Regions from separate parts of the Streptomyces sp. NPDC001108 genome, predicted to be linked through region 3. Evidence: riboswitches for the same ligand, from Rfam matches in the RefSeq annotation. Region 3 holds a riboswitch; each other region holds the start of a gene.
The links. Region 3 has a riboswitch for cyclic di-AMP ahead of ACWC97_RS02210 (M23 family metallopeptidase). Riboswitches for the same ligand answer to the same signal wherever they lie in the genome.
Positions count from the first base shown of each region.

Region 1: another riboswitch for cyclic di-AMP. It lies ahead of ACWC97_RS00815 (transglycosylase SLT domain-containing protein); the one in region 3 lies ahead of ACWC97_RS02210 (M23 family metallopeptidase).
Region 2: another riboswitch for cyclic di-AMP. It lies ahead of ACWC97_RS29320 (M23 family metallopeptidase); the one in region 3 lies ahead of ACWC97_RS02210 (M23 family metallopeptidase).
Region 4: another riboswitch for cyclic di-AMP. It lies ahead of ACWC97_RS30175 (transglycosylase family protein); the one in region 3 lies ahead of ACWC97_RS02210 (M23 family metallopeptidase).

Region 1 is NZ_JBSFKL010000001.1:189,490-196,940, forward strand. It holds gene ACWC97_RS00800 (NAD(+)/NADH kinase) at 137-1,189, opposite strand; gene ACWC97_RS00805 (APC family permease) at 1,370-2,767, opposite strand; gene ACWC97_RS00810 (hypothetical protein) at 3,091-3,408, shown strand; gene ACWC97_RS00815 (transglycosylase SLT domain-containing protein) at 3,413-3,895, opposite strand; cyclic di-AMP (ydaO/yuaA leader) riboswitch at 3,897-4,086, opposite strand; gene ACWC97_RS00820 (ABC-F family ATP-binding cassette domain-containing protein) at 4,616-6,280, shown strand; gene ACWC97_RS00825 (DUF305 domain-containing protein) at 6,341-7,003, opposite strand; gene ACWC97_RS00830 (hypothetical protein) at 7,107-7,451, opposite strand, start outside.
Region 2 is NZ_JBSFKL010000017.1:112,592-120,042, reverse strand. It holds gene lhgO (L-2-hydroxyglutarate oxidase) at 1-444, shown strand, start outside; gene trmB (tRNA (guanosine(46)-N7)-methyltransferase TrmB) at 434-1,414, shown strand; gene ACWC97_RS29330 (PrsW family intramembrane metalloprotease) at 1,626-3,236, shown strand; gene ACWC97_RS29325 (aldo/keto reductase) at 3,270-4,214, opposite strand; gene ACWC97_RS29320 (M23 family metallopeptidase) at 4,469-5,617, opposite strand; cyclic di-AMP (ydaO/yuaA leader) riboswitch at 5,629-5,781, opposite strand; gene ACWC97_RS29315 (PP2C family protein-serine/threonine phosphatase) at 6,111-7,292, opposite strand.
Region 3 is NZ_JBSFKL010000001.1:502,713-510,163, reverse strand. It holds gene ACWC97_RS02235 (aspartate aminotransferase family protein) at 1-1,074, shown strand, start outside; gene ACWC97_RS02230 (helix-turn-helix domain-containing protein) at 1,137-1,742, shown strand; gene ACWC97_RS02225 (DUF6126 family protein) at 1,774-1,941, shown strand; gene ACWC97_RS02220 (tyrosine-protein phosphatase) at 1,952-2,764, opposite strand; gene ACWC97_RS02215 (alpha-galactosidase) at 2,990-5,086, shown strand; cyclic di-AMP (ydaO/yuaA leader) riboswitch at 5,382-5,538, shown strand; gene ACWC97_RS02210 (M23 family metallopeptidase) at 5,542-6,450, shown strand; gene ACWC97_RS02205 (SGNH/GDSL hydrolase family protein) at 6,615-7,451, shown strand, end outside.
Region 4 is NZ_JBSFKL010000019.1:85,102-92,552, forward strand. It holds gene ACWC97_RS30150 (NAD(P)/FAD-dependent oxidoreductase) at 1-26, opposite strand, end outside; gene ACWC97_RS30155 (Ppx/GppA phosphatase family protein) at 489-1,430, opposite strand; gene ACWC97_RS30160 (DUF501 domain-containing protein) at 1,502-2,047, opposite strand; gene ACWC97_RS30165 (FtsB family cell division protein) at 2,112-2,582, opposite strand; gene eno (phosphopyruvate hydratase) at 2,759-4,048, opposite strand; gene ACWC97_RS30175 (transglycosylase family protein) at 4,381-5,145, opposite strand; cyclic di-AMP (ydaO/yuaA leader) riboswitch at 5,149-5,322, opposite strand; gene ACWC97_RS30180 (transglycosylase family protein) at 5,635-6,603, opposite strand; gene ACWC97_RS30185 (cytochrome P450 family protein) at 6,706-7,451, opposite strand, start outside.

The sequences.
Region 1 (7,451 bases), 310 kb from region 3:
CGAGCGGACGGGGCAGTGGGCATCGACGAGGGTCCGGAGCGCGACGCGCCGTTCCTGCCCCGGGGCCGCCCTCCCGCGGCGGCCGACTATATCGGCGTCGGCCGGCCCGGTGGCAGGGGTCGTCGGGCCAGGTGGCTCACGGGGCGAGGTGGAGGTGGGCGAGGTCGTGCGGGACCGGGCCGCCGTGGCGGAAGAGCGGCGCGCTCTCGCCGTCCGCGGCCGTGGCGGGCGCGTCCGTGAGGCGCATCCGGGTGCGCAGCCGCCCGTAGAAGTCGTGCGGGCCGAGCCGGACGATCCGCAGGCGGCGCGGTGCCGCGTAGACGCCGACCCAGTCCCCGGCGTCCAGTACGCCGCGCAGCTGGCCGTCGATGGTCACCGCGGCCTGTCCGGAGTGCGGCAGGACCCGTACGGCGATCGGTTCGTCGGGGGCGGCGACCACGGTGCGGTCGAAGGTCATGTGCGCCGCCACGGGGGTGAAGAGGACCGCGTCCATCCGGGGCGAGACCACCGGCCCGCCGGCGGCGAAACTGTATGCGGTCGAGCCGGTGGGTGTGGCCATGACGACGGCGTCGGCCGAGTACGAGGCGAGGAGCCGGCCGCCGATGTAGACGCCGAGGCTCACCTGGCGGTCGCGGGCGAGCTTCTCCACGACGACGTCGTTGAGGGCGGTGACGTCCAGCGCCACGCCCCAGTCCTCCGCCGCGACCTCCGCGTCCGGGGCGGGCTGGGGCGGCGGCAGCATCGGGCGCCGCCCGTAGCCCATCAGGGCATCGATGTCCGGGGGCACTTCGAGCACCCGGGAGGCCCGCATGGTCAGGGTCATCCGCTCCTCGAACTCCGCCCGGCCCCGGTGGACGGCGTCGAGCGCGCGCACCACGTCATGGGCCGGTACTTCGGTGAGGAAGCCGACGCGGCCCAGGTCGATCCCGAGCACGGCACCGTCGTGCTTGGCGGCGATCCTGGCGCCGCGCAGGAACGTGCCGTCGCCGCCGAGCGTCACGATCAGATCGGGGTGCCCCGCGACGTCGGCCTCCTCGCGCCCGCCGCGTCGGTGCCCGTCGCCCCGCCACACGTCGATGTCCGTGCAGGGGACCCCTTCGCGGGCGCACCAGTCGCGTACGACGCCCGCGGCGGCGACGGCCTCGGGGCGGCCCTGGTGCACGACGACTCCGACCCGTTCGACACCCATCGCGCCACCGCTCCCCGTGCTCCGACGACCTTCCTCGTCCCACTGTGGGCAAGGGGTGGTGGGTCCGCCCGTCGCCGGGACGGCGCTGCGCCCGGTCGGGCGACGGGCGCGGACGGGGCCGGCCCGCCGGTGGAGGATCTCCACCGGCGGGCCGGACACCGCACGGGACGCGCCCCCGGGTCAGGACCGGGCGTCCTCCGGGATGCTGACCAGCCAGCGGGTCTCGCGGCGGGGCCGCAGGTAGAGCGCCCAGTAGAGCGTGGCGACCGCGGTGATGCCGCCGGTCCACAGAAGGTACTCGACCTCCTGCTGGGTCAGGATGTACGCCAGCACGGCGATCAGCAGTACGGGGACGGCGGGCCAGAGCGGCATCCGCCAGGCCTGCGCCTCGCGGTGCGCGCCGCGGCGGCAGAGCAGGGCCGCGACGGCGACCAACAGGTACATGGCGGTGACGGAGACGCCGGTGACGCCGTACAGGGTGTCGAGGTTGACGAAGCAGAGCGCCGCGCCGGGGACGCCGACGAGGAGGGTCGCGACCCACGGCGAGCCGAACCGGCCGAGCCGGGACAGGGCGTTGTTGACCGGTGCCGGCCACGCCTTGTCACGGGCCGAGGCGAAGAGCACCCGGGAGTTCTGGATGACCATGACGATGCCCGCGTTGATGATCGCGAGGGCGACGCAGAGGCTGACGAAGGTGCCGACCGCCGAGTTGGACCAGGCGGTGACCATGGTGCCGAGGTCGCCGGAGGTCAGGGCCGCCAGGTCCGGGGCGCCCATGGTGATGGCGATGACCGGGATCAGGATGACGGCGGTGGAGATGGCGAGGGTGGCGAGCACGGTGCGGGCCACGTTGCGGCGCGGGTTCTCCAGCTCCTCGGAGAGGTAGACCGCGGTGGAGAAGCCCTGCGTGATGAAGAGCGCGATGGCGAGTCCGGAGACGACCATCATCGCGGTGACCGTGGAGTGGGAACCGCCGGCCGAGGCGACCGTGCCGTGCACCAGCGAGGACGCGCCGCGCTCGGTGTGGGCGAAGCCGAGCACGGCGACGACACCCGCCGCGATCACTTCGAGGACCAGGAAGATTCCGGTGATCCATGCGTTGGCGCGCAGGTCCAGCAGGCCGGCGAGGGTGGCCAGCAGCATGACCCCGGCGCCCGCGAGGGGGGCCGGGATGTGCACGATGGGCGCCAGGTAGTCGGCCGTCCCCATGGAGATCACCGGGGGCACGATCATCACGACGAGCAGCGACAGCACGAAGACGAGCCATCCGGCGAGCCGTCCGGCCATGGTCGACACCATGGCGTACTCGCCGCCGGCGCTGGGGATGAGGGTGCCCAGTTCCGAATAGCAGAAGGCGACCGCGATGCAGAGCAGCGAGCCGATGGCGATGGTCAGGGCGGTGTACGTACCGAGGCTGGAGAAGAGGTCCGGCACGACCACGAAGAGGGTCGAGGCGGGGGTCACGCAGGACAGCGTGAGCAGTGTGCCGCCCACGACGCCGATGGAGCGCTTGAGCTTCTGGGGAGTGGGGCCGGTCGCCGGGGCGAGCGCCTGAGGTGCGCTGAGCGTGTCGGTCATCGTGCGGTTCCGATCAAAAAGTGCGGTGTTTGAGCGCGGGAGCGGTATCGCCTCCAGACGAGGACGTGATGAGTGGTTTCGTCGCTCCCAGCGCGTTATGCAATCCCGACGTGTTCCGCAGGTCAAGAGGTGTTCACCTTCGGAATTCGTTGTTCCTGTGATCAGTTTCGACGATTTGGCGCTAACTGAGCAGAGGACGCCGAAGGATCGGGGGGTGCGGGAACCGAAGGCCGGACCCCGGGAATTTTTCCCCCGGTCGGCATCGGGCGCGGGCACGGGGCCCATGGGTCGCGCATTCGGCGCCCCGGTGCCAGCCTGGATGCATGACTTGGGCGTCATGGACTACGTGTGGTGTGTACTCCGGGCACGGCGGCGTGCTGACGGAGGAGGTCGGTCTCCTGTCCGGGGAACTGACGGTGCACACGACCTGGGCCGAGGACACGGCCCAGATCACGGTGCAGTATTCGGGGGCGATCGACTGGTTCACCATGGTGGGCAGCCCCGTGGCGTGCTGTTCGGAGGAGGACAGCCGCCGCCTGCACGACGCGGCCGTGCAGGCGGTACGGAACGGGGCGGCGGCCACGGTGCCCGTTCCGCCCCGCGCGGCTCCGGAACGGGCGGCCGGGTCCGCCCCGGAGTGACGGTTCAGTAGGCCCCGTTGACGTTGTCGATGGAGCCGTACCGGTCGGCGGCGTAGTTGCACGCGGCGGTGATGTTGGCGACGGGGTCGAAGCTGTCCGTAGACGTGCCGGGCACGTGGTAGGCGAGGAACGTCGGATCGATGATCTGGAGCAGGCCCTTGGAAGGGGTCCCCTTGGCGGCGTTGGAGTCCCAGTTGTTGACGGCGAGCGGGTTGCCGGAGGACTCGCGCAGGACGTTGCGGTGGATCCCCTCGTAGCTGCCGGGGATGCCGTGCTCGGCCATGACGGCCAGCGACTCCTTGATCCAGCCGTCCAGGTCGTCGGAGTACGCCGCGGTCCGCGCGGCGGGCGCGGCGGCCGGCGCCGCCGAAGCGGCCTGGGCACCGAGCAGCGGCAGGAGCAGGGCGGCCGCTCCCGTACCCACGGCTATGAATCCCCTGGTCAGCGAGGTGGCGGCGCGACGGTGGCGCGTACCGGTGAAGGACATGGTGGTTCCTCTCCGTCGCCTGCGAGGTGAGCTGTCGGGTTCGGGCTGGAGCTGCCCGGCCGCGCGTCGACGCGGCTTCACCCCGAGCCGTCCGGATGTCCGGACCGGCGATGTACCTGGGTTCCCCGCTCCTGCCGTACACGAGTGGTCGGAATGCTCCGGACAGCGGCAGGATTCGGCGTTCCGTCCGGATTGACGGAGACCGTAGACGAGAGAATCCGAAGGGGACAAGACCCTTTTTCCGCATGTAATCGCCCAACAAGATCAAGTCATTTCATTTCCGGTAATCCACCTCACACCGACCCGGTGACGACCCTTGCGGGCAAAGGGATCCGCGGCATGCGGCACGGCGGTCGGGGGCGGAATGTGACTCGCACCACGGGGAGAGGGAAGCGGCGTTCCGGGCTCCGCCCCGCCGGACCGGCGAGCATTGCCAACCACTCCCCTCTGCCGCTATGGTTTCCGTGTCCTGTTGTCTCCGATAGAGGTGGACGTTGCGCATCTGAGGTCCGCGAACACCACGCCGTACGGCTCTCGCCGTATGACTGTCACGTCGTCGCAGTGTTTCCGCACTGCCCGTGGCCGCCGCGTGGATGCGACCTCGATGCATGAGCCGTCCCTCGTTTCCAGGACAGCCGCATCCTTCTCCGCTGCTCGGTCGCCGCGTGGTGCTCGCATACGAATCCCCCCTTCATTGCGATCACGACTGCGAGGAAATCCATGGCGACACCCACCGCCCCCAGCGCCTCCCTCACCTGCTCGGCACTGACCTTCCGGTGGCCGGACGGCACCACGGTCTTCGACGGGCTCTCGCTGAGCGTCGGCCGCGGCCGGATCGGGCTCGTCGGCAACAACGGCGCGGGCAAGTCCACCCTGATGCGGCTGCTCACCGGCGAACTGCGCCCGTCCGCGGGCACGGTGACCATCGGCGGCAGCCTCGCCCACCTGCCGCAGAACATCACCCTCGACACCACCCTGCGGGTGGACCACGCGCTCGGCATCGCCGAACGGCGCGAGGCGCTGCGCGCCATCGAGTCCGGGGACGTCGACGAGAAGCACTTCGAGACGATCGGCGACGACTGGGACGTGGAGGAACGGGCCCTGGCGACCCTGGGCTCGCTCGGCCTCGGCGACATCGGACTCGACCGCACCGTGGGCGAGTTGTCCGGCGGGGAGACCGTGCTGCTGCGCCTCGCGGCGCTGCTGCTGGAACGCCCCGACGTCCTCCTCCTGGACGAACCCACCAACAACCTGGACCTGTTCGCCCGCCGGCGGCTGTACGAAGCCGTCGACTCCTGGCACTCGGGCGTGCTGATCGTGGTCAGCCACGACCGTGAACTGCTGGAGCGCGTGGACCGCATCGCCGAGCTGCGCGCCGGTTCGGTGAACTGGTACGGCGGCGGCTGGTCCGCGTACCAGGAGGCCGTGGCCACCGAGCAGGAGGCGGCCGGGCGGACACTGCGCGCCGCCGAGGCGGACGTGCGCCGCCAGAAGCGCGAACTGGAGGAGACCCGGACGAAGCTGGCGCGACGTCAACGCACAGGAAAGAAGGCCGAGTTGGATGGTGGCCTGCCGAAGATCCTGGCGGGCCGCCGCAAGCGGTCCGCCCAGGAGTCGGCGGGCAAGCTCCGCGGCCTCCACGAGGACCGGCTCAACGAGGCGCGCGAGCGGCGCGAGGAGGCCGCGGACGCGATCCGCGACGACGCCGAGATCCGGGTGAGGCTGCCGCACACGGCGGTGCCCGCCGGACGGACCGTGCTGACCCTGGACGAACTGCGCCCGCGGTTCGGCCGGTTGCGCGAGGGCACGCTCCAGGTCAACGGCCCGGAGCGGATCGCGCTCGTCGGCCGCAACGGCGCGGGGAAGACGACACTGCTGCGCACGCTCACCGGTGAGCTGGCCCCGTTGTCCGGCGAGGCCAGGACCTTCGTCCCGACGCGGTTCCTCCCGCAGCGGCTCGATGTGCTGGACCCGGAGCTGAGCGTCGCGGCGAACACGGCCCGGCTGGCTCCCGGGGTCACCGACAACCAGATCCGCTCCCAGCTCGCCCGCTTCCTCTTCCAGGGGAAGCGGGCCGAGCAGCCGGCGGGCACCCTCTCGGGCGGTGAGCGGTTCCGCGCCGCGCTCGCGGCCACGATGCTCGCCGCGCCGGCCCCGCAGCTCCTGATGATGGACGAGCCGACCAACAATCTCGACATCGCCAGTGTGCGGCAGCTGACCAGCGCCCTGGAGTCCTACGAGGGAGCGCTGCTCATCGCCAGCCACGATCTGCCGTTCCTCGAAGCGGTCTCCATCACCCGGTGGCTGCTGGTCGACGAGGAGCTGCGGGAGACCACCCCCGAGGAGGTGGCCGAGCTGCTCGCCGCGCCGGCGGACTCCGCCTGAGCGGCAGTGGGCGCGGGTTCCCGTACGAAGGACGTACGGGAACCCGCGCCCCCTGCGGGGTCAGAGCCGGTCGAGGATCTTGTTCATCTGCTCGATCTCGGCGGTCTGGGCCGTGACGACGGCCTCGGCGAGCTTCTTCGCGTCGGCGTTCCCGCCGTCCTTCTGCTCCTTCTCGGCCATGGTGACGGCGCCCTCGTGGTGGCCGATCATGAGCTGGGCGAACTTCCTGTCGAAGTCCTTGCCCCTGGCCGCCTCGAGGCCGTCCATCTCCTTGTCGGACATCATTCCGGGCATGCCCGCGCCGTCCGAGCCGTGGTCCATCCCGGGCATGTCACCCATCGAGGCGTCGGGCAGCGGCTTGCCCCAGGACGTCAGCCATTCCTTCATCGTGTTGATCTCGGGGTCCTGCGCGTCCTCGATCGCGGAGGCCAGCTTCTTGATCTCGGCGTCGGCGGCCCGGCGGTCGGCCAGCCGTGCCATCTCGATGGCCTGCTGGTGGTGCGGGATCATCTGCTGCGCGAACTCCACGTCCGCGTCGTTGAACGTACCGGCGGCGGCCGGGGCGGAGGCGCTGGGCGAGCCGTGGTCCATGCCCGGCATGGACGAACCGTCCGAGGAGTCGTCGGAGGAGCCGCAGGCCGTCAGGGCCAGGGCGAGCACGGCGGCGGTGCCGACCGCCGCGAGCGTACGGCGGCGGGCGGCGAAGGGCGCGAAAGCAGACATCGCGGTTCTCTTTCCAGGTGTGTGGGCGCGCCACGTCCGTGGCGCGGAAGGGCAGGGAGGTCCGGCCGGTCCGGCCCGAAGGCCATGGACCGGCGGATCCCTGTCACGTCCGCGCGACGCACACCTGGAGCAGCAGCCCCCGGCCGGCGAACGGCGGTCCTCGCCGCGCCGGTCCCCGTACGGCGGTGCGGGCAGCGGAGGCCACGCCCGTGACCGGCACCAGCAGCCCCAGCGCCATCAGCAGGGGCAGCACCCGGTCCCGGGACTGGGTGAAGACGCAGGACTCGCCGTCCGCCGCGGGCGCCGCGACGGCCACCCGCTCGGATCCGTGGCCCTCGGCCATGGCGGCGTGGCCACCGGCCGTCGCCGTACCCGGCGCGGCGGCGATCGCCGCCCCGGCGTCGTGGCAGCCCGCCGCCGCGCCGGCCGGTGCTCCGTGCATGAGGAA
Region 2 (7,451 bases), on a different contig from region 3:
GGCCCGAACGCGGTGCCCGCGCTGGCCCGCGAGGGGTACGGCTGGCCGGTCGTGCGCCCGCGCGAGCTGGCGGACACCCTGACCTGGCCCGGCAGCTGGCGGATCGCCCGCAGACACTGGCGGTACGGGGCGGGCGAGGTGCACCGCTCGCTGTCGAAGCGCGCGTTCACCGACGCCGTGCGGCGGCTGCTGCCCGAGGTGACCGAGGCCGATCTGCGGCCTGCCCCGGCCGGGGTCAGGGCCCAGGCCGTGCTCCGCGACGGCACGCTGGTCGACGACTTCCTGATCCGCGAGGCCCCGCACACCGTCCATGTGCTGAACGCGCCGTCGCCCGCCGCGACGGCCTCGCTGCCCATCGGACGGGAGGTGGCACGCAGGGCGCTGCTCCGGGCGCGGGAGACGGGGTGGAGGCCGCCCACCGTAGAATCGGGGCATTGTGTCTGAGCCCATGAACCCCTCCGAGAGCCACGCCGCGAGCCCCTCCGCGCATCTCGCCGAGAACCGCTCCGAGGGCCTCACCGAGAACTCCCCCGCCCCGGCGACGGACAACGCACCGGCGGCCGACGGCGCACCGGCAGCGGACGGCGCACCCGCGTCGGACAGCGCGCCGTCGTCGGCGGACGGCCGGTCCACCGCCGGGATCCCGGACGACCTGCGGGAGGCCGCCTTCGAGCGGCAGCGCAGGCTGCGCCAGGAGTCGCGCTTCCCGGGCGGGCCCGCCATCGACCCGGCCGGTTCGCACCACGAGCGCCGCATCCGCAGTTTCCAGCCGCGCCGCAGTCGGGTCACGCCCGGCCAGCAGGACGCCCTGCTGCGGCTCTGGCCCCAGTGGGGCCTGGACATCGACGGGCAGCGCGTCCTCGACCTGCCCGGGATGTTCGACGGGCTCCCGGTCGTGCTGGAGATCGGCTTCGGCATGGGCGAGGCCACCGCGCAGATGGCCGCCGACGACCCGGGCACCGGCATCCTCGCCGTGGACGTGCACACCCCCGGCCAGGGCAACCTCCTCGGCCTCGCCGACCGGAACGGCCTGTCCAACATCCGGGTGGCCAACGGTGACGCGATCATCCTGCTCCGCGAGATGCTCGCGCCGGACTCGCTGGACGGCCTCCGGGTGTACTTCCCCGACCCGTGGCCCAAGAAGCGGCACCACAAGCGGCGGCTGATCCAGCCGGAATTCCTCGACCTGGTGGCCGGGCGGCTGAAGCCGGGCGCGGTGCTCCACTGCGCGACCGACTGGGAGCCGTACGCCGAGCAGATGCTGGAGGTGCTGACCGCGCACCCCCGTTTCGAGAACACGGCGGCGGACGGCGGATACGCCCCCCGGCCCGCGTTCCGGCCGTTGACCCGGTTCGAGGGGCAGGGCCTCGACAAGGGCCACGTGGTGCACGACCTGCTGTTCGCCCGCGTCTGACACCCCCGTGGCCGGGTGCCGCCCGCCCCCTCCGGGCCGGGCGGACCGGGGCGCCGAGCCGGGCGGTATCGGGCCTCGGGGCCGGGCCGTGGCGGGTCTCTGGGCCGGGCGGTGGCGGGCCTCGGGGCGGGGCCGTGTCCGGTCGGCGGGCGGACCGTGTCCGGTCGTCCCGTGGTCAGGTGTCAGTCCCGCTGGTTAGGGTCGTCGGGTGGTGTCCGACGAGTCCGCAGAGCAGCGACAGTCCCCGCCCGCCGTCCCGCTCCCCGAGGAGCCGGTCGGCGAGATCCTGGCTGCCGCGCCGCAGCGCGCGCACGGGTGGTACCGGCCGCGCCGGGTCGGCCTCGTGTGGCGCAGCCGGGCCTTCCGCATCACGGTCGTGTGCACGGTCCTCGCGCTCTGTGCCCTGGCGATCCTGGCCCTGGTCCGTGACCAGACGGGCACGCAGGGCTTCCTCGTCGGCCTCGGGCTCGCCGTGCTGCCCGTCCCGCTGCTGGCGGCCGCGTTCCGCTGGCTGGACCGGATCGAGCCGAGCCCCTGGCGGAATCTGCTGTTCGCGTTCGCCTGGGGAGCGTTCGCCGCCGCCCTGGTCGCGCTCCTGGCGAATTCGTTCGCGATCCGGTGGATAGCCACGACCACCGCCGATCCGTCGAACGCCGACACCCTCGGCGCCACGGTGATAGCACCGTTCATCGAGGAGAGCGCCAAGGCCGCCGCGGTCCTGCTGATCTTCCTGTTCCGAAGACGGCAGTTCACCGGCGTCGTCGACGGCATCGCGATAGCCGGGCTCACCGCGAGCGGCTTCGCCTTCACCGAGAACATCCTGTACCTGGGCAACGCCTTCGGTGAGGACCAGGAGATCGGTCATGCGGGCGTCCCGGCGATGACGGCCGCGACGTTCTTCGTGCGGGCGGTGATGTCGCCGTTCGCGCACCCGCTCTTCACGTCACTGACCGGCATAGGTTTCGGGCTCGCCGCGGCGAGCCTGCGCCACCAGAAGCTCCGCCGCGTCCTGCTGCCGCTGCTCGGGCTCGTCCTCGCGATGGGCATGCACGCGCTGTGGAACGGTTCGGCGGTCCTGAGCCCGCTGGGTTTCTACGCGGTGTACGGGGTGTTCATGGTCCCGGTCTTCGGCCTGGTGACGTGGCTGGCGATCTGGTCGCGCTACCGCAGGCTCCGTACGCTCTGCGCCGAGCTGCCCGTCTACGCGGCGGCCGGCTGGCTGACCCCCGTGGAGCCGCTCGCGCTCTCCTCGATGCGGGCCCGGGGCATCGCCCGCGACATGGCCCGTCACCGGTACGCCGTAGCGGCCGGCGACAAGGCGGCGGCGAAGGCCCGGGGGAAGGCGGCCGCGGTCGCCGTCGTGGAGTACGAGTCCTTCGCGACCAGGCTGGCCGCGCTGCGGCTCCGGGCCCGCCGGGGAGAGGCGGGCCCGGACTTCGCCGAGCGCGAGCTGGAGCTGCTGCGCCTTCTCTGGGAGCGCCGGGAGGTGGCCGTCCCGGCGCTCACGTACGCGGCGCAGGTGACGGGGCGGCTGCGCCCGCACCGCATGCCGCCGTTCCCCTACGCCCAGGAGCAGCAGCCGTTCCCGCACCCTGGGCAACAGCATCCGCTCCCGACGCACGCGCACCCCACGCACCATGCTCAGCAGAACCCGTACGCCCGGACCGGCCAGAACGCGCAGCCGTTCCGGCCCGGCAGTCCGTACGCGTACCCGTACGCGCCGTACGCCCGGCCCGTCGCCTACCCGCAGCCGGCGCAGGCGCCCCACCCGGCGTACGGCCCGTATCCGTACCCAGCACCGCATCCGGCCCCGCGCCCGTAGGGGCGGCCGGGGCCGCGCGGCCCGCTCCTCGGATCAGGCGGACGCGTCGGTGAGCTCGGCCAGCTCCTGCTCGGTCAGCTCGAGGTCGGCGACGGCCACCAGCGCGGGCAGCTGCTCGACCGTACGGGCCGAGGCGATCGGCGCGGCCACGGTCGGTCGCGAGGCCAGCCAGGCCAGCGCGACGGTCGCGATCTGCGCGTCGTGCGCCTCGGCCACCTTGTCCAGCGCGGCCAGCACCTTCTGTCCCCGCTCCGAGTCGCGGTACTGCGCCACGCTCCCGCCCCGCGCGCTCTCCACCTCGGCGCCCGGACGGTACTTGCCGGTCAGGAAGCCCGAGGCGAGGGCGAAGTACGGGACGGCGGCCAGCCCGGCGTGGGCGGCGGTGTCCTGGAGCGCGCCCTCGTAGGTGTCGCGGGAGACCAGGTTGTAGTGCGGCTGGAGGGCGACGTAGCGGGCCAGGCCCTCGCGCTCGGAGAAGTCCAGCGAGGCCCGGAGCCGCTCGGGGCTGATGTTGGAGGCGGCGATCTCCCGGACCTTGCCCTCCTTCACCAGCTCGTCCAGGGCGGTGATGATCTCCTCGACCGGCACGGACTCGTCGTCGAAGTGCGTGTAGTAGAGGTCGATGCGGTCGGTGCCGAGCCGGCGCAGCGACGCCTCGGCGGCGGCCTTGATGTTGGCCGGGGCGAGCCCCTTGTAGTCGGGGTGGGTGGAGACCTTGGTGGCGATGACGAGGTCGTCGCGGTCGGAGCGGGAGGCGAGCCACTTCCCGATGACCGTCTCCGACTCCCCGCCCTTGTTGCCCGGAACCCAGGCGGAGTAGCCGTCCGCGGTGTCGACGAAGTTGCCCCCGGCCGCGGTGTACGCGTCCAGCACGGCGAAGGACTGTGCCTCGTCGGCCGTCCAGCCGAACACGTTGCCACCGAGTGCGAGCGGGAAGACCTGGAGACCGGAGGAGCCCAGCGGGCGAAGAGAAGTCATGAGTGGATCAACGAACCCCGGCGGGCCCGCTATTCCGTTCGCGCCGGACCGTTCCCGTTCCCGTCCCCCGAACGGACGCCCGCGGACGGGGTCGGCAGCGGACGGGGTCGCCCGCGGACGGGGTCGGGAGCGGGAAAAGGACCGGCAGCCCTGACGTCGGGGGGAGAGCGTCGGGGCTGCCGGGGTTCATGGGCCGGACGGACCGGCCCCGGCACCGGAGGAACCGGCCCGGGGAGCGGTGCCCGGAGGACGGATCAGGGGTTGAGGCCCTTGCTCTGGAACCAGGCCATCGGGTCGATGCCCGAACCGTCGGGGGTGTGGACCTCCAGGTGGAGGTGGGGGCCGGTCACGTTGCCGGTCGCACCGACCCGGCCAATGGTCTCGCCGGTGGTGACCTTCTGGCCCACGCTGACACCGATCGACGACTGGTGGCAGAACCAGATCTCCGTACCGTCGTCCAGCTCCAGCACGGTGCGGTACCCGTACGAACCGGCCAGACCGGCCGACTTGATCGTGCCGCTGTGGACGGCCTTGATCGGGGTGCCGGTCGGGGCGGCGAAGTCGAGGCCGGTGTGGTGGCCGGAGGACCACATCGACCCGGCCTGGCCGTAGGTCGAGGTGATCGTGTACGAGAAGGTCGGGAGGGAGTAGCTGGCGGCGAGCTTGGCCAGCCGCAGGGCCTCCGCCTTCTTCTTGGCCTCTTCCTCCGCCTTCTTCTTCTCGGCGGCGACCTTGGCCTCGGCCGCGTCCTGCTGCTTCTTCGCCTCGGCGGCTGCCTTCTCGGCGGCGGCCTTCTCCTCGGCCGCCTTCGCCTCGGCGGCGGCCGCGTCCTGCTGCTGCTCGGCCTGCTGGAGAATGCGGGCGCGCAGCGCCTCACCGGCGTCCGTGGCACCCTGCTCGGCCTCGGCGGTGGTGATGCCGGCGGTGGTGAGCGGGGCGGTGACGGCCTGGTCCGCTCCGTCGGTCTCGGACCCGTCGGAGAACAGGGCGCCCACACCGGGCAGGGACTTGGCGTCCGGGAGGTTGTTCGTGATCGCGTCCGGCACCGAGATGGAGACCGGGGGCTTGCCCTGCGCGGTGGCCATGCCGCCCGCGCCGACCGCCGCTATCACGCCGACGCCCAGGACCGTGGAGCTGCGGGCGAGCCCCGTGCGCTGCTTGGCGACACGGTGCCGGCCGCGCACCGGGCGGACCGTCTCCTCCGTGGGGTTCCACTCGCTCCAGCCGCGCTCGGCCTCGCCGTCGCCGGCGTCGGAACGGAAGTCGGTGGTGAACTCAGCGGTGCGGTCGGCGTCGAGGCCGGTGCCGTAGCCGTAGTCGGCAACGCCGTAGCCGGTGCCGTAATCGCCGTGATCGCCCTGGAACCGTGAAGGGGCTTCTGGGGCAGGCTTGTTGGACGCCACGGGGGCGCACTCCTTTCCTTCCTTCTCGCCTACCGGGTTAGCTGACGGGTTCGGAGCAGGAAGGTCTCCTACGGGCACCTCCGTCTCTCACGAGACACAGGTGTCCGATTCACCCCATGGTGGTGGTTCCCCGGTTCCCTTGCGGAATTCGGCGCTCGCGCACGGCGCCGCCATTGATGACGGCTGGGACGACCGCGCTGCGTTATCGAACGTTAATAGACACTGGGGCCGCATTCCAAGCTGTTCCCACTGATCGTTCACGTCTTTGGCCTGGACTTTACTGGACATAGCCAGACCAACAGGCCCACTTGACCGCCACTCAGCGGCCGACTCAATTCTGACGTTGTGTCAAATGTTATGCGGAGCGGCGTCCTTCGATTACGCACGGTGGCATCGCCTCGCGGCGGTTCGACCCAGTCGCCCCGCGCCCGTCAAGTCCCGCCCCGCGCCCGTCCAGTCCCGTTCCCCGCCCGCTCGCCCCGGCCCCGCCCGTTCAACTCTGCTCCCCGCCCGTTCGATCCTGCTCCACGCCCACGATCCGCACGGTCCGGCGCCGGTCCGGCTGCCCCCGCGCGGGACGTACCACCGCGAGCAGCGCCATGTCGTCGGTCGTCTCGCCGCCGGTGTGCAGGCGTACGTCGTCGGTCAGCGCCGAGAGCAGCTCCTCCGGCCCCGGAAAGATCCGCCCGCGCAGCCGGGCCGCCGGGTCGTAGAAGACCCCCTCGGCGTTCCGCGCCTCGGAGAGGCCGTCCGTGTAGAGGAGCAGCGTCGTCCCGTCCGGCAGCTCCCATTCGTCCGTCCGCTCCGACCACGCCCCCAGCCCCATGCCGAGCGGCAGCGCGGGCACCGAGGGCCGCAGCACCTCCAGCGCCCCGTCCGGGTGGAGCAGGATCGGCTCGGGGTGCCCCCGGTTGACGACCCGCACCCGGGACAGCCCGGCCGGGATCTCGGCCAGTACGGCGGTGATGAAGCCTTCGAGCACGTCGAGCCCGCCCCGCCGTGCCTCCTCCCGGGACAACGCCCGCTCCAGTCGGCCCGCCACGTCCGCCAGCGAGGGCTCCTGCTCGGCCGCCTCGCGGAACGCCCCGATGACCACCGCGACCGTCTCCACGGCCCCGAGCCCCTTGCCGCGTACGTCCCCGACCACCATCCGCACCCCGTGCGGGGTGTCCGCCACGGCGAACAGGTCGCCGCCGACGTACTCGTCCGCCTGCGCCGCCTCGTACCGCGCCGCGACCTGGAGGCCCGCGATCCGGGCGGCCGGCTGGGGCACCACCGCGCGCATGGCCGTCTCGGCGATGAACCGCGCGGAGGCCAGTTGTTCGTTGCTCCGCCGCACCACTCCGTTGATCACGACCGCGAGGACCGAGACGGTGGCCAGGGTGAGCAGCTCGATCAGCGGCACGACCTCCGGCAACGTACTGCTGTAGAGGCGCAACAGGATGACCGCCAGCATCGAGGCGACGGCGGTCCGGATGGTGCTGGTCAGCGAGAAGAACGGGGCGGCGATCAGCGGCGCGGCCACGAAGAACGGAATGGCGGTGAAGGTCTGCGGGGTGAGGCCGTCGAAGAGCAGTCCGCCGAGGATCATCAGCGCGGGCAGCGTACGGACGAAACTCCGGCCGCGGGTGTCACCCCCGGCGGGCCGACCGCGCCCCTTCTCCCACTTCCACACCTGTGGTCTCCTGCCCGGTACACACGCGGCCGCGGACGGCGCCGCGCCCCGTCCCCCAGCCTCACCGGAGCGGGAACGGGCGGCGACTCCGCGTCGACCGAAGGAGGTACCCGCTCAGGCCCGGGAGAAAATGAATCGGGCCCGGCACGCTGTATGCGT
Region 3 (7,451 bases):
CTGGCCGAGCGGCTGCTCACGCACAGCCCGCACCTGGACCGGGTCTTCTTCGGCAACAGCGGCACCGAGGCGGTCGAGACGGCGCTGAAGTTCGCCCGCTACGCCACCGGCAGACCCCGCGTCCTGTACTGCGCCCACGCCTTCCACGGGCTCACGACGGGCTCCCTCTCGGTCAACGGCGAGAAGGGCTTCCGGGACGGCTTCGCACCGCTGCTGCCCGACACCGCCATCGCGCTCGGCGACCTCGACGCGCTCCGGCGCGAGCTGGCCCGTGGCGACGTGGCGGCGCTGGTCGTGGAGCCGATCCAGGGCAAGGGCGTCCACGCCGCGCCCCCCGGCTTCCTGCGCGAGGCGCAGGAGCTCCTCCACCGGCACAAGGCGCTGCTCATCGCCGACGAGGTGCAGACCGGCCTCGGCCGCACCGGCGACTTCTACGCGTACCAGCACGAGGAGGGCGTCGAGCCCGATCTCGTCTGCGTGGCCAAGGCGCTCTCCGGCGGTTACGTGCCGGTCGGCGCGACCCTGGGCAAGGACTGGATCTTCCGCCGCGTCTACTCCTCGATGGACCGGGTGCTGGTGCACTCCGCGAGCTTCGGCTCCAACGCCCAGGCGATGGCCGCCGGGCTCGCGGTGCTCGCGGTGATGGAGGGCGAGGAGACCGTCGCCCACGCGCGCCGCACCGGTGACCTGCTGCGCGAGCGGCTGACCGCCCTGGTCGACCGGTACGAGCTGCTGCACGAGGTGCGCGGGCGCGGGCTGATGATCGGCATCGAGTTCGGCCGGCCGTCCTCGCTGAAGCTGCGCAGCCGCTGGACGATGCTCCAGGCGGCCCGCAAGGGGCTCTTCGCGCAGATGGTCGTGGTGCCGCTGCTCCAGAAGCACCGCATCCTCACCCAGGTCTCGGGCGACCACCTGGAGGTGATCAAGCTGATCCCGCCGCTGGTGATCGACGAGGCGGACGTCGACCGGTTCGTGGCGGCCTTCACCGAGGTGATGGACGACGCACACGGTGGGGGTGGGCTCATGTGGGACTTCGGGAGGACACTGGTGAAGCAGGCGGTGGCCAACCGCTGAGAGTTTTTGCCTCAGAGGTAAGAAATTTGCCTCTGAGACAGGTCGCCTGGCCCAATGGGTACATGAATCCTCCCGAAGGAGGGGCGGCCGAGGAGCTGCCCGGTGTCGCGCCCCGCCTGCGCGACCTGCGCAGGAGTCGTGGCCTCACCCTGGAGAGCGCGGCGCAGCGGGCCGGGCTCTCGCCCGCCCATCTCTCCCGGCTCGAAACGGGCCGCCGTCAGCCCTCGCTGCCGATGCTCCTGGGCCTTGCCCGGATCTACGGCACGACCGTCTCCGAGCTCCTCGGCGAGATGCCCCCGGAGCGCGACGCGGTCATCCGGGGCGGTGCGTACGAGGGGGCCGAGGCCGACGGCTGGATGTACCGGCGGGCCGGTGGCTCCGGCCGGGCCATGCAGGCCCTCCGCGTCCGGGTCCCGCCCGGCGCCCAGGGCGAACTCGTCCGGGTCCACCCCGGCGAGGAGTGGCTCTACGTGCTGTCCGGGCACCTCCGCGTCTGGCTCGGGGACACCGTGCACGACCTCGCCCCCGGCGACAGCGCGCACTTCGACTCCCTCACCCCGCACCGGATCACGGCCACCGGCCGGGAGGGCGCCGAGCTCCTCTTCGTCCACACCCTGCTGCAGAGCCCCGCCGCCGAGCTGTGCCTCGGCGGCGGCATCCACCACTGAGACCGGTTCCCGGTCGCCAGAGAGGACCGTCATGTCCGATTCCGAGAACTACGACCCGCTCGGTTCCAGCAAGCACTACGAGGCCCAGGAGTCCCGGTTCCCGCGCGGCATCGTGATCCGGCTCATCGCCTATCTCGTCGCCGGTCACGTCGTCGCCGCCTTCCTCTACCTGCTGTTCGAGGTGGCCGGCAAGGGCTGAACGGCCCCGGTCACGCCCGGTCGAGGAGCCGGTCGCGCAGCCGCTCACGGGTCTCGGGGGCGAGGCCGAGACCCTCGGAGAAGTACCGCTCCGTGGAGCCCCAGGTCTCCTCGATGGTGTCGAAGGCGGCGGCGAGATACTCGGCGCGGGCGCCGAAGAGCGGGTTCAGCAACTCCATGACCTCGGCCGACATCCCGGCGGGCGAGGTGTCGCTGCGGCGTATCCGGTAGCGGCGGTGCGCGTCGTTGGACTTGAGGTAGTCGGCCTCGATGGCCTCGCGCTCGACCCCGACGGCCAGCAGCGACACCGCGATCGACAGCCCCGCCCGGTCCTTGCCCGCCGCGCAGTGCATCAGCGCGGGCACGCTGTCCTCGGCCAGGGCGTGCAGCACCCGGCCGTGCTCGGCGGTGCGCTCCCGGATGATCGAACGGTACGAGGCGACCATCCGGTCCACCCCCTTGCCGTCGCCGAGGACGGACCGCAGCTGGTCCATGTCGCCGTCCCGGACCATGCGCCAGAACTCCGCGCCGTCGGCCGGGTCGGAGAGCGGGATGCTCACGTTCCGCACGCCCGGCAGCTCCACGTCCGCGCCGTCGAGGCGGCGGTCGGCGGAGTTGCGGAAGTCGAAGACCGTGTGCAGCCCCAGGCCGCCCAGGAAGGCGGCGTCCTCGGCGGTGGCGTGCGCCAGGTGACCGCTGCGGAAGAGCCGCCCGTACCGCACCCGCCGGCCGTCCACGGTGGGCAGGCCGCCCACGTCGCGGAAGTTCCGGACACCCGCCAGTTCGGGCTCCGTCGACGGTGTCTGCGGCAGCTGCTGCGTCACGGTTACTCCAGGAATGTCCGGCGCCGTCGTGGTCGTCGGCGGCACGACTGCCGCGACCCTACGGCATCGATTCCTCAGGCAACCATCTCGGGCCCTGGCTGTCGATACCCGGGCGAACCCGGGTCCGCCCGGCGGCCCGCCCAGCCGACGCGTCCCCCGAGGCACCGTTGCCCGCACCCTCCCGCCAGCCGATGATGTGCGGAACTGTCGGAAAATGGGGGCGCGATGATCGAGACGGGCCGTACCGGCCGCACCTGGCTGCTCACCGGCGAGAACAGCGGTTACGCACTGGCACTGACCGAACGGGACGAGCTGCTCCATCTGCACTGGGGACCGAGGATCGGCCTCGCCGCCGCCGAGGCCCTGGCGGCCGCACCCGACCTCCCCCACCGGAGCTTCGAATCCCCCCTCGACGGCCACGAGGAGTACCCGGTCGAGGGCGGCCCCCGGTTCGTCCGCCCCGCCCTCTCGGTCCGCACCCCGCTCGTCCGCGGCACCGAGTGGACCTTCCGGGGTGCCGAGACCGACGGCGACGAACTGCGGATCGGCTTCACCGACGCCGTGCACCGGCTCGGCCTCACCCTGCACTACCGGATGCGGGGCGACTCCGACGTCGTGGAGCGCTGGGCCACCGTCGCCCACACCGGCCCGGACGGCCCGCCGCTGGAACTGCTGCGCGCCGACGCGGCCGCCTGGTCGCTGCCCGCCCGGGACGGCTGGCGGATCAGCCGGCTGCACGGCCGCTGGTCGGCCGAGACCCGGATCGAACGCGCGGAGCTGCTCCACGGCGAGAGCGTCATCTCCAGCAGACGCGGCCACACCGGCCACCAGTACCTGCCGTGGGCCGCGCTGGACGCCGACGGCGCGGCGACCGAGGAGAGCGGCGAGGTCTACGGCTGTGCGCTCGGCTGGTCCGGCTCCTGGCGGATCTGCGTGCAGCGGCTGCCCGACGGCCTCGTACAGATCACCGGCGGCGCGGGGCACGACGAGTCCGGACTGCTCCGGCTCGCCCCGGGGGAGTCCTACACCACGCCCGTCTTCGCCGGGCTCTGGAGCGATCAGGGTTTCGGCGGGGCCAGCCGGGCCTGGCACGCCTGGCAGCTCGCCCACGTGATCCCGGACGCCGGAACCCTTCGGCCGGTGCTCTACAACTCCTGGGAGGCGACCGGCTTCGACATCTCGCTGGACCAGCAGCGGACCCTGGCCCGGCGCGCCGCGGACATGGGGGTCGAGCTGTTCGTGGTGGACGACGCCTGGTTCGGGCGGCGGACCAGCGACCGGGCCGGGCTCGGCGACTGGACCCCGAACCCGGACCGGTTCCCCGGCGGGCTGAAGCCGCTCGCCGACGAGGTGCACGCACTCGGCATGCGGTTCGGTATCTGGGTCGAACCGGAGATGGTCAACCCCGACAGCGACCTCTACCGGGCGCACCCCGACTGGGTCCAGCACGTCCCCGGCCGGACCCGCACCGAGTACCGCAACCAGCTGGTGCTCAATCTGGCCCGGCCCGATGTCCGGGAGCACCTCTGGGAGCAGCTCGACGCACTGCTCTCCGGCACCCCCGTCGACTACGTGAAATGGGACTTCAACCGCTGTTTCACCGACCCCGGCTGGCCCGGCGAGGAGTACCCGCAGCGGATCTGGACCGCTCATGTGGACGCTCTGTACGCGCTGATCGACCGGCTCAGGGCCGCGCACCCCCACGTCGCCTTCGAGTCCTGCTCGGGCGGCGGCGGCCGGATCGACCTGGGCATCCTCTCCCGCACCGACCAGGTGTGGACCTCCGACAACACCGATCCGCTCGACCGGCTCGCCATCCAGGAGGGGTTCAGCCACCTCCACCCGGCCCGGGTGATGGCCGCCTGGGTCACCGACAGCCCGAACCGGCAGCTCAACGGCAGGGTCAGTTCGCTGCGTTTCCGGTTCGTGAGCGCCATGGCCGGAGTGCTCGGCATCGGTGGGAACCTCGCCGAATGGAGCGAGGAGGAGCTGGCCGAGGCGCGTGGCTGGGTGGATCTCTACAAGGAGATCCGCCCCGTGGTGCAGCAGGGCGCGCTGTACCGGCTGCGCGAACCGCGCGGCGGACTCAGCGCCGTCCAGTACGTACACGGCGAGGAGACCGTGGTGCTGATGTGGCTGGAGGCCCAGCGGTACGGGGAGCGCCCGCCGGCCCTGCGGCTGCGCGGGCTCGACCCCGCGGCCACGTACACCTGCCGGGACACCGGGGCGGTCCACCACGGATCGGTCCTGCTCCACCGGGGGCTGCACACCGGCCTCCGGGGCGATCTCGACGCGCAGGTGCTGCGCCTGCGACGGGACTGACCGCCCCGCCGTGTCCGTAATGCGCACTTTTTACGAACATCTCCCGCTTATAAGGGGGATGGTCGGCGCCCCGTGAGCGGGATCATATTCGTGACGGTGTGTGGCGGCGGGCGGGACGGGAATTCCGTTCGCCGCGCGGAACAACAAGATCCGTAATCCACGGAGGGTGACCGGAATTCCCTACCGAATTCCCGAAAAGGAATACCGGCGGGGAACCCGGTGCTTGTTTTCGCCGTCCCGACTCGCTTACGGTCACCGCATTCCGGACGGCCCGCCCAATCCTGCCGCCGACCGGAATTCACATCCACTTATCGCGTGGCAGGAGCGGGGGAACCAGGTAGGCCGCCGGCCGGAGAGATCCGGACGGCTCGGGGTGAAGTCGCACACCGTGCGGCCGGGCATCTCCAGCCCGAACCCGACAGCTCACCTCGCAGGCGCCGGAGAGGAAAGACGCCATGCCCATCACGGGTAAGCACCGCCGTCCCAAGATCGGCCCCATCGCTCGCGGTTTCGCCGCGGTCAGCACCGGTGGCGCCGTCATCGCACTGCCGCTGCTCGGTGCCACCGGCGCCCACGCCGCCGACCAGGCCGCCGCGCCGGAGCAGGCCCCCGTCGCGCACACCGCGCCGAAGGCCGCCCCGCAGTCCGCGCCCACCACGTACTCCGTCGTCCCCGGCGACTACCTGTCGAAGATCGCGGCCGAGCACCACGTCGCGGGCGGCTGGCAGAAGCTGTACCAGGACAACCGCGAGGTCGTCGGCAAGAACCCCAGCCTGATCCTCCCCGGGATGAAGCTGACCCTCGCCGCCGCCGTCGGTACGACCGCTCCCACCGGTGCGGCCACGCCGTCGAAGGCCGCCCCGGCCGCCGAGCAGCCCGCCCCGGCGGCCCCGGCCGCCAAGGAGGCCCCGGCCCCCGCCCCGGCCACCAAGGAGGCCCCGGCCACCGAGAACACCGGCTCCGGCTACGTCCACCCGGTCCCCGGCAGCCACACCACCAATTACCGGGCCTCCGGCTCCAACTGGTCCAGCGGCAGCCACACCGGCATCGACTTCCCCGTCTCCACCGGCACCGGCGTCAAGGCCATCACCTCCGGCACCGTCGTCACCGCCGGCTGGGGCGGTGCCTACGGCAACCAGGTCGTCGTCAAGCACGTCGACGGCCACTACTCGCAGTACGGCCACCTGTCCTCCCTCTCCGTCTCGGCGGGCCAGTCCGTGAGCGCCGGCCAGCAGGTCGGCCTCTCGGGCGCCACCGGCAACGTCACCGGCCCGCACCTCCACTTCGAGGTCCGCACCGGTCCCGAGTACGGTTCGGACATCGACCCGATCGCCTACCTGGCCTCGCACGGCATCTACGTCTGAGCGTGACCCGGAGCAGGACGAAGGAAGGGGCGGTGCGCGGTGGCGCACCGCCCCTTCCGCCTATTCCCCCTTTGCCAAAAACTGACCGGGTGGCCTATGTCACCACCCGTCAACCCCTTATTACGGTCGCGTAGGTCACATTCGACGGTGCAGGATAAGCGCTTGTGGCAGACGATTCGAGAAAAATGCAGCGTGGCGTCAACAACCGACAGGGCGTCATCGGGTCGTACGCGGCGATCGGCGACAGCTTCACCGAGGGAGTCGGTGACCCCGGCCCGGACGGAACATTCGTCGGCTGGGCGGACCGGTTCGCGGTACTTCTCGCGGACCAACTCCCGGACCCCGATACGGCACACGACGCCGAAGGACCCGCACACCCGGAATTCCGATACGCCAATCTCGCCGTACGCGGACGTCTCCTCGACCAGATCGTCGAGGAGCAGGTGCCGCGTGCCAAGGAGCTCGCCCCCGACCTGGTGAGCTTCTGCGCGGGAGGCAACGACATCATCCGGCCGGGCACCGACCCCGACGACGTGGCCGAACGCTTCGAGCGCGCCGTCGCCGAACTCACCGGCGCGGTCGGCACGGTCATGGTCACCACCGGCTTCGACACCCGGGGCATCCCGGTCCTGCGCCATCTCCGTGGCAAGGTCGCGACGTACACCGCCCATGTGCGGGCCATCGCCGACCGCTACGACTGCCCGGTGCTGGACCTGTGGTCGCTGCGGTCCGTCCAGGACCGGCGCGCCTGGGACGACGACCGGCTCCACCTGTCGCCGGAGGGGCACACCAGGGTCGCGCTGCGCGCCGCCCAGGTCCTCGGCATCGAGGTACCGGCCGACCCCGACCAGGAATGGCCCCCGCAGGCCCAGCGCGGCACCCTGGAGGTCCGGCGCGACGACATCCACTGGGCGCGCGAGCACCTGGTGCCGTGGATCGGGCGGCGGCTGCGCGGCGAGTCGTCGGGCGACCACGTCGAGGCCAAGCGCCCCGACCTGCTG
Region 4 (7,451 bases), on a different contig from region 3:
ATCCTGGGACGCTCCGTGGTGCTCATGGCATCGAGTATCCACCCCTCTCCGGGGGTGGGTTAGTGCGCCCCTTCACAAGGTATGGCCGCCCCTCTGCTACACTGCGCCGCCCACGTGACCCAGGTCATGGCACCGCAGGGGAACCACGGGCCGGGCGCGAACGTTGTTGACCGCCTGTGAGCTGGCCCTTGGCCCCTTCCACCGGGTGGACCACGCCCCTCGACGCCCCCTTGGGGGACGCTCCGTAGCACGCCGTTCCGCGGGCGCGGCACCCCCGAGAGTGATTCCCGGGGCCCGCAAGAGGCCGAACGGCCCTTCCGTGGACCCAATTCCTTGTGAAGAAGTTCACGAACTTTGTCGCGCCACCTCCTTCGAACCACCGCCCACACCCCCTTCAGGGGCTCAAAGGTGCAGGCCAAGGCGCGCCCGAGCGGAGTGTTCGAAGGGGCGGAGGAACGGCCGGGGCGGGACCGTCGGGCGGTCCGGGGTTACGCGATCGACCAGGCGATGCCGTCGAGGATGTCGTGCTCGCTGACCACGACCTCGCGGGCCCCGGTGCGCCGCATCACGGCGAGCAGGATGAGCGCGCCGGAGACGATCACGTCGGCCCGGCCCGGGTGCATCGCGCCGAGGGCGGCCCGCTCGGCGTGGGTCGAGCCGAGCAGCCGGGCGGTGATCTCCTCGACCTGGTCGACGGAGATCCGGGAGTGGTGGATCGCCGACGAGTCGTACTCCTCCAGGCCCAGGGCGACGGCGGCGACCGTGGTGACCGTGCCGGCCAGGCCGACCAGGGTGGCCGCCCCGGTGAGCGGAACGCTCTGTGCCGCGAGGTCGAGGGCGGCCCCGATGTCGGCCCGGACCGCCTCGACCCGGTCGGGGGCCGGCGGGTCGGTCAGGACGCCGTCGCGGACCAGGTGCCGCTCGGTCATCCGTACGCAGCCGATGTCCACGGAGCGGGCGGCCCGCACCCGGTCGTCGCCGACGACGAACTCGGTGGAGCCGCCGCCGATGTCGACCACCAGGTACGGCGTCGGAAGGTGCTCCTGGCCCGCGAGTTCCCGGGTGGCGCCGGTGAAGGAGAACTCGGCCTCCTGGTCGCCGCTGATCACCTCGGGCTCGACGCCGAGGATGTCGACCACACCACGCACGAAGTCGTCCCGGTTCTCCGCGTCCCGGGAGGCGGAGGTGGCGACGAACCGGGGCTTGCCCGCCCCGTACTCCTCGATCACCGCCGCGTACCGGCGGCAGGCCGCGAACGTGCGCTCCAGCGCCTCGGGGGCCAGCCGGCCGGTGCGGTCGACGTCCTGGCCGAGGCGGACGATCTCCATCCGCCGGTCCAGCTCGACGAGTTCACCGGTGGACGGGTCCGCGTCGGCGACGAGCAGGCGGATGGAGTTGGTACCGCAGTCGATGGCGGCCACGCGGGTCATGGTGCTGCTCCTGGGGAGATCGGGCCCCTCCGGCGGACGGGGAGCGGGGTGGGGGCGCGGAGGAAGGGCCGTCAGCCCTCGTCCGGCGCGCCGTCCTGCGGGGCGCAGGGCGTGACGCACGGGCCCTTGCGCCACCATTCCGGCAGCATCGCGATCGCCTCGTCGCCCAGCGGGTTGACGCCCGGCCCAGCGGCCAGCGAGTGGCCGACCAGGACGTGCAGGCACTTCACCCGGTCCGGCATGCCGCCCGCGCTCGGGAAGCCCTCCAGCACCTCGATGGCGTCGCGCCGGGCGATGTAGTCCTCGTGGGCGGCCCGGTAGGCGGCGGCCAGCTCGGGGTCGGTGGCGAGGCGCTCGGTCATCTCCTTCATGACCCCGTTCGCCTCCAGCGTGCCGATGGCGGAGGCGGCGCGGGGGCACGTCAGGTAGTACGTCGTCGGGAACGGGGTGCCGTCCTCCAGCCGGGGCTGCGTCTCGACCACGTCCGGGTTGCCGCAGGGGCAGCGGTGCGCGATGGCGCGCAGGCCGCGCGGCGGGCGGCCCAGCTGCTGCTGGAACGCGGCGATGTCCGCCTCGGTGGGGGCGGTGGACTCGGTCTGGGGAGGAGGGGTTTCCATGCCTGCCTTGGTTCTGATCGGGTCTGCTCGAAATGCGGTACTACGGGGACGGGCGGCGGGAAGGTCAGCCGCGGTCGGCGCTGTCGACGCCGTCCCACAGGTTGGAGTGCCAGGGCCGGCCGGAGCCGTCCGCCCGGCCCTGGCGTTCCTTGACCGCGTCGGGGTCGACGACCGTGTAGCCGGTCTCCCCCGGAAGAAGGTAATGCAGATGCGTACGGGCCAGCCGCCTGATGTAGGCGTCGTCCTGGAGCCGCGCCTTCTCGTCGCGCAGCTCCTCGGTGCGTTCCTTGGCCTTCTGCGCGAGGCGCCGCTGGTCGGCGATCTCGTCCTGCTGCGAGACGTAACTGCGCATCGGATACGCGAGCACGACCACCAGGGAGCAGACGACGAGCGCCAGGAAGGCCGCCCGGCCGGTGAGCCGCGAGCGGCGGGCCTGACGGCGGTTCTGCGAACGGTAGACGCGGGCGGCGGTCTGCTCGCCGAGCAGTCGCAGCCGGGTCGCGGTGGAGAACCGGTCCCGGTCCTTCGCGGCCATCTCTCCGCCTCCCCATTACGCACGTCCGTCCCCGCACACGGTACGGGACCGAGTGCGGGGACGGACGGAGGCCGGGGCCGTTCGCGGCGCGCACTGCTCCGCGCGAGGCGTTTCCGCTGCTCCGCGGGGCGGCTGTGCCTGCAGGCGGTGCCTCCTGGTCCGCGGAGCGGCTGTGCCTACTGGTCCGCGGAGCGGAACCGGGGGAAGGCGGAGCGGCCGGCGTACACCGCCGCGTCGTCGAGGATCTCCTCGATGCGCAGCAGCTGGTTGTACTTGGCGACGCGGTCCGAGCGGGCCGGGGCGCCGGTCTTGATCTGGCCGCAGTTCACGGCGACGGCGAGGTCGGCGATGGTGACGTCCTCGGTCTCGCCGGAGCGGTGCGACATCATGCACTTGAAGCCGTTGCGCTGGGCCAGCTCGACGGCGTCCAGCGTCTCGGTCAGCGAACCGATCTGGTTGACCTTGACGAGCAGGGCGTTGGCGGAGCCCTCCTCGATGCCGCGGGCCAGGCGCTCCGGGTTGGTGACGAAGAGGTCGTCGCCGACGATCTGCACCTTGGCGCCGAGCCTGTCGGTGATGACCTTCCAGCCGGCCCAGTCGTCCTCGAACAGCGGGTCCTCGATGGAGACCAGCGGGTACGCGGAGACGAGCTCCTCGTAGTACTCGGTCATCTCGGCGGCCGAGCGGGACTTGCCCTCGAACTCGTACGTGCCGTCCTTGTAGAACTCGGACGCGGCGACGTCGAGCGCGAGCGCGATGTCCTTGCCCGGGACGTAACCGGCCTCCTTGATGGCCTCGACGATGAGGTCGAGGGCGGCGCGGTTGGACTCCAGGTTCGGCGCGAAGCCGCCCTCGTCGCCGAGGCCGGTGGACAGGCCCTTGGTCTTCAGGACCTTCTTCAGCGTGTGGTAGACCTCGGCGCCCCAGCGCAGGGCCTCGGAGAAGGACTCCGCGCCGATCGGGGCGATCATGAACTCCTGGATGTCCACGTTGGAGTCGGCGTGCGAGCCGCCGTTCAGGATGTTCATCATCGGAACGGGCAGCAGGTGCGCGTTCGGGCCGCCCAGGTAGCGGAAGAGCGGCAGGTCGGATGCCTCGGAGGCGGCGTGGGCGACGGCCAGCGAGACGCCGAGGATGGCGTTGGCGCCGAGCGAGCCCTTGTTCTCCGTGGCGTCCAGGTCGAACATCGCCTGGTCGATCAGGCGCTGCTCGGTGGCGTCGTAGCCGACGAGCTCCGGGCCGATCTGCTCGATCACGGCGAGGACGGCCTTCTCGACGCCCTTGCCCTGGTAGCGGTTGGGGTCGCCGTCACGGAGCTCGATGGCCTCGAACTGACCGGTGGAGGCGCCGGACGGAACGGCAGCACGGCCCGTGCTGCCGTCGTCGAGGCCGACCTCGACCTCGACCGTGGGGTTTCCGCGGGAGTCGAGGATTTCCCGGGCTACGACGACGTCGATGGACGGCACGTGGCATCTCCTTCTGGGATATGACGCTGTTGGTGCAGGGTCGCTTTGGCCTTGCGACAAGAGCCTAACCGGCCCGGCCCGCCCGCCCCCACGACCGCCCGACCCCTGGGACGAAAAACGACCCGAGAGACCTCATTGCCGGGCATACCGGCCAAAATTTACCGGTCGGTAACTACAACAGTTGAACGCATCCCCGCTCCCCCGAGCAGAGGGAGCGGCGAAGACGGCGGAGCGGGTGGGGGGACGGCGTCGCCCCGGTCCGGTGCGCACGGGGGGATGCGCGCCGGACCGGGGCGGTCTGGAGGAGAGAGCCCGCGCCGCGGGGTCCCGTGCTACTTCGTCAGGTGCAGCTGCTGACCCGGGTAGATCAGGTCGGCGTCCTCGACGATGTCCTTGTTCAGCTCGAACAGCCGCTGCCAGCCGCCCTTGACGCCGTGCTCGGCGGCGATCGCGCTCAGCGAGTCGCCCTCGACGACCTTGTACTCGCCGTCACCCTTCTTGACCTTCTCGCCGGTCGGGGTGGTGACGGTCTTCTTCGACTCGGCGCTCGGGGCCTGGCCACGGTCCGAACGGGAAGCGGCGGGGGCCTCGGTGCGCTCGGCCGGCTTCGGCTGCGCCTGCTTCTTCGGGGCGGTGCTCTGCTGCTCGGAGGCGCCGGAGCCGGCGGTCGAGTTGGCGGAGGAGTTCGAGGACGAACCGGTGTCGACGCCCGGGTCGACACCGTCGTTGGTCAGGTTGCCGGCGCCGGCGCAGGCCCAGGCACCCGGGCCCTGGAGGGCGAGGAGGCGCTCGGCGGTGGCGATCTGCTGGGCCTTGGTGGCCAGGTCGGCGCGCGGGGCGTACTGGGTACCGCCGGCGGCGGCCCAGCTCGACTGCGAGAACTGCAGGCCGCCGTAGTAGCCGTTGCCGGTGTTGATGGACCAGTTGCCACCGGACTCGCACTGGGCGACGGCGTCCCAGGTGGCGACGGAGGCGGCGGAGGCGTTGGTGGCGCCCATCAGCGGCACGGCGACGGCGGCACCCGCGACACCGGCGAGCGTGACGATGCGGACGGCCTTGGACGGGCGGCGGCGCTTGCCCTTGCTGGAAAGCAGCATGGAACTTCTCCTCACCGACGCCTACGAGGTGAGCTGTCGGGTTCGGGCCGAGTGAGTTGCCCGGTCGCACGTCCTAGCACGCGACTTCACCCCAAGCCTGATCCGATACGTCGTCCCGACGTCCGGACCCGGCGGCTTACCTGGGTCCCCCGCTCCTGCCTACGGCGCTGTACGCGTCTGTTTTCCCTTCGACCGACGGCAGGATTCGGCGTGACGGTCGACGGGGCCCGCGGTGCGAGCGATTCCGACCGTAAACATACGCAAGCCCTACATTCAAAGATGGACACATCAGACAATCAGCCCGTACTTGCATCTGAAGAATTGCCGTTTCCGCAGGTGGGAGCGGGGTGAGCGAGCCTCCGGATCGCGACACGCCGGAAGACGCAAAGAGACCCATGTCTCACTTACGCATAAGTGGACATAGGTCCCTAAACTGCCCCGGTTTCTGAGGCGTTTTTAGGCGGTTTCCGGACCGCCGACCGGCCGCCCCTACTCGGCCTTCACACCGAGATCGAGGCTCTGACCGGGGAGGATGAGGTCCGGGTCGGAGCCGATGACGTCCTTGTTCGCCTCGTAGAGCGCGGGCCAGCCGCCGGGGACCTTCTGTGCATCAGCAATCGCCCAGAGGTTGTCCCCCGACCGGACGGAGTACGTGCCGTCGGCGGCCTGCCCGGCCGTGTCGCGCGCGTCGCCGCCGCGCGAGGCGTGCCGGCCGGACTCGCGGTGGCCGCCGTCCGCGCCACGGCTCTCGTCGGCGGCCGGGGCGCCGCGGTGGCGGCCGTTCGTGCCGCTGGAGGACTCGGGCGAGGCGGAGCCGTCCTGCGCGGGCTTCGACGGCGCGCCGGTGGAACCGGACGGGGTGGCCGAGGGCGAGGTCTCCGCGGACGGCGTCTTCGACGACTTCCCGTTCGACTCGCCCTTGCGCTTGCCGGAATCGCCGGACGGGCTGTCCGCCGAGCCGTCGGAGCCGTCCACCGCGTCCGCGCCCTCCCAGGCGGTGTGGGGCGGCGTGACGATGTCCGACGCGTCGTCCTGCTCGCCCCCGGAGGGAGTGGCGCCGGGGTCGACGCCGGGCAGCGAGGCGTCCGTCGCCAGACCGGAGATGACGGCGCAGCTCGGCCACGCCTTCGGCCCCTGGTCCGCCAGGACCTTCTCGGCCACCGCGATCTGCTGCGCCCGGCTGGCGAGGTCGGCGCGGTCCGCGTAGGTCTCGCCGCCGTACGCCTTCCAGACCTCCGGCGAGATCTGGAGGCCGCCGTAGGAGCCGTTGCCGAAGTCGGCGCTCCACGCACCGCCGCTCTCGCACTCGGCCACCCGGTCCCAGGTCGTGGCGTCGGCCGCGGACGCGCCCGACGCGCCGAGCAGCGGAATGGCGATGGCCGATCCGGTCACGCCCGCTGCGACGACGATGGCCGGTGCCTGCCGGGGGCGACGGTGCCTGCCGTTCGCGGATCCCATGGAATTGCCTTCCGTGTGACTGACGTCTGACTAGGTCGAACGGTGAACCTAGCCGCACTCGAACGCGCGTCACAAGTCGATGCAGCGCGGATCACGCGAAAGTCACAGAGTTGACGTTGCGTCAGCTGCAGGTGCGGTGCGTTCCGGTGTGAACTGGACCGGGAGCGTGCGGAGTCCGCGCATGATGAGCCCGCCACGCCACCGCAAATCGGTAGGTTCCACCGCGAGTCGCAGGTCCGGGAGACGGTTCAGCAGGGTGGCGAGCGCGGTCCGTCCCTCCAGCCGGGCGAGCGGTGCGCCGAGGCAGTAGTGGATGCCGTGCCCGTATCCGAGGTGCTGATTGTCACGTCGGGCGAGATCGAGCGTGTCGGGGTCCGGGAAGCGGTCCGGGTCGCGGTCGGCGGCCGCGAGGACCACGAGCACCGGATCCCCGGCCTCGATGGACTCCCCGCCGAGCGTCAGCGGTTCGGTGGCGAACCGCCAGGTGGCCAGCTCCACCGGGCCGTCGTAGCGGAGCAGCTCCTCGATGCCGGTCTCCAGCAGCTCCTCCTCCCCCGCTTCGAGGGAGCGTTGCAGCCGTTCGCGTTCCCCGGGGTTGCGAAGCAGGGCATACACCCCGTTTCCGATCAGATTGACCGTGGTCTCGAAGCCGGCGAAGAGCAGGATGAAGGCCATGGCGGCGGCTTCGTTCTCGGTGAGGTGCTCGCCGTGGTCGCTGGCCCGGATCAGCCCCGAGATCAGGTCGTCGCCGGGCTCCTCGCGCTTGCGGTGGATGAGTTCGGCGAGGTAGCCGCGCATCTTCTTCACCGACCGGGCGACCCCGCCGCGCGGACCGCCGCCGTGGCGGA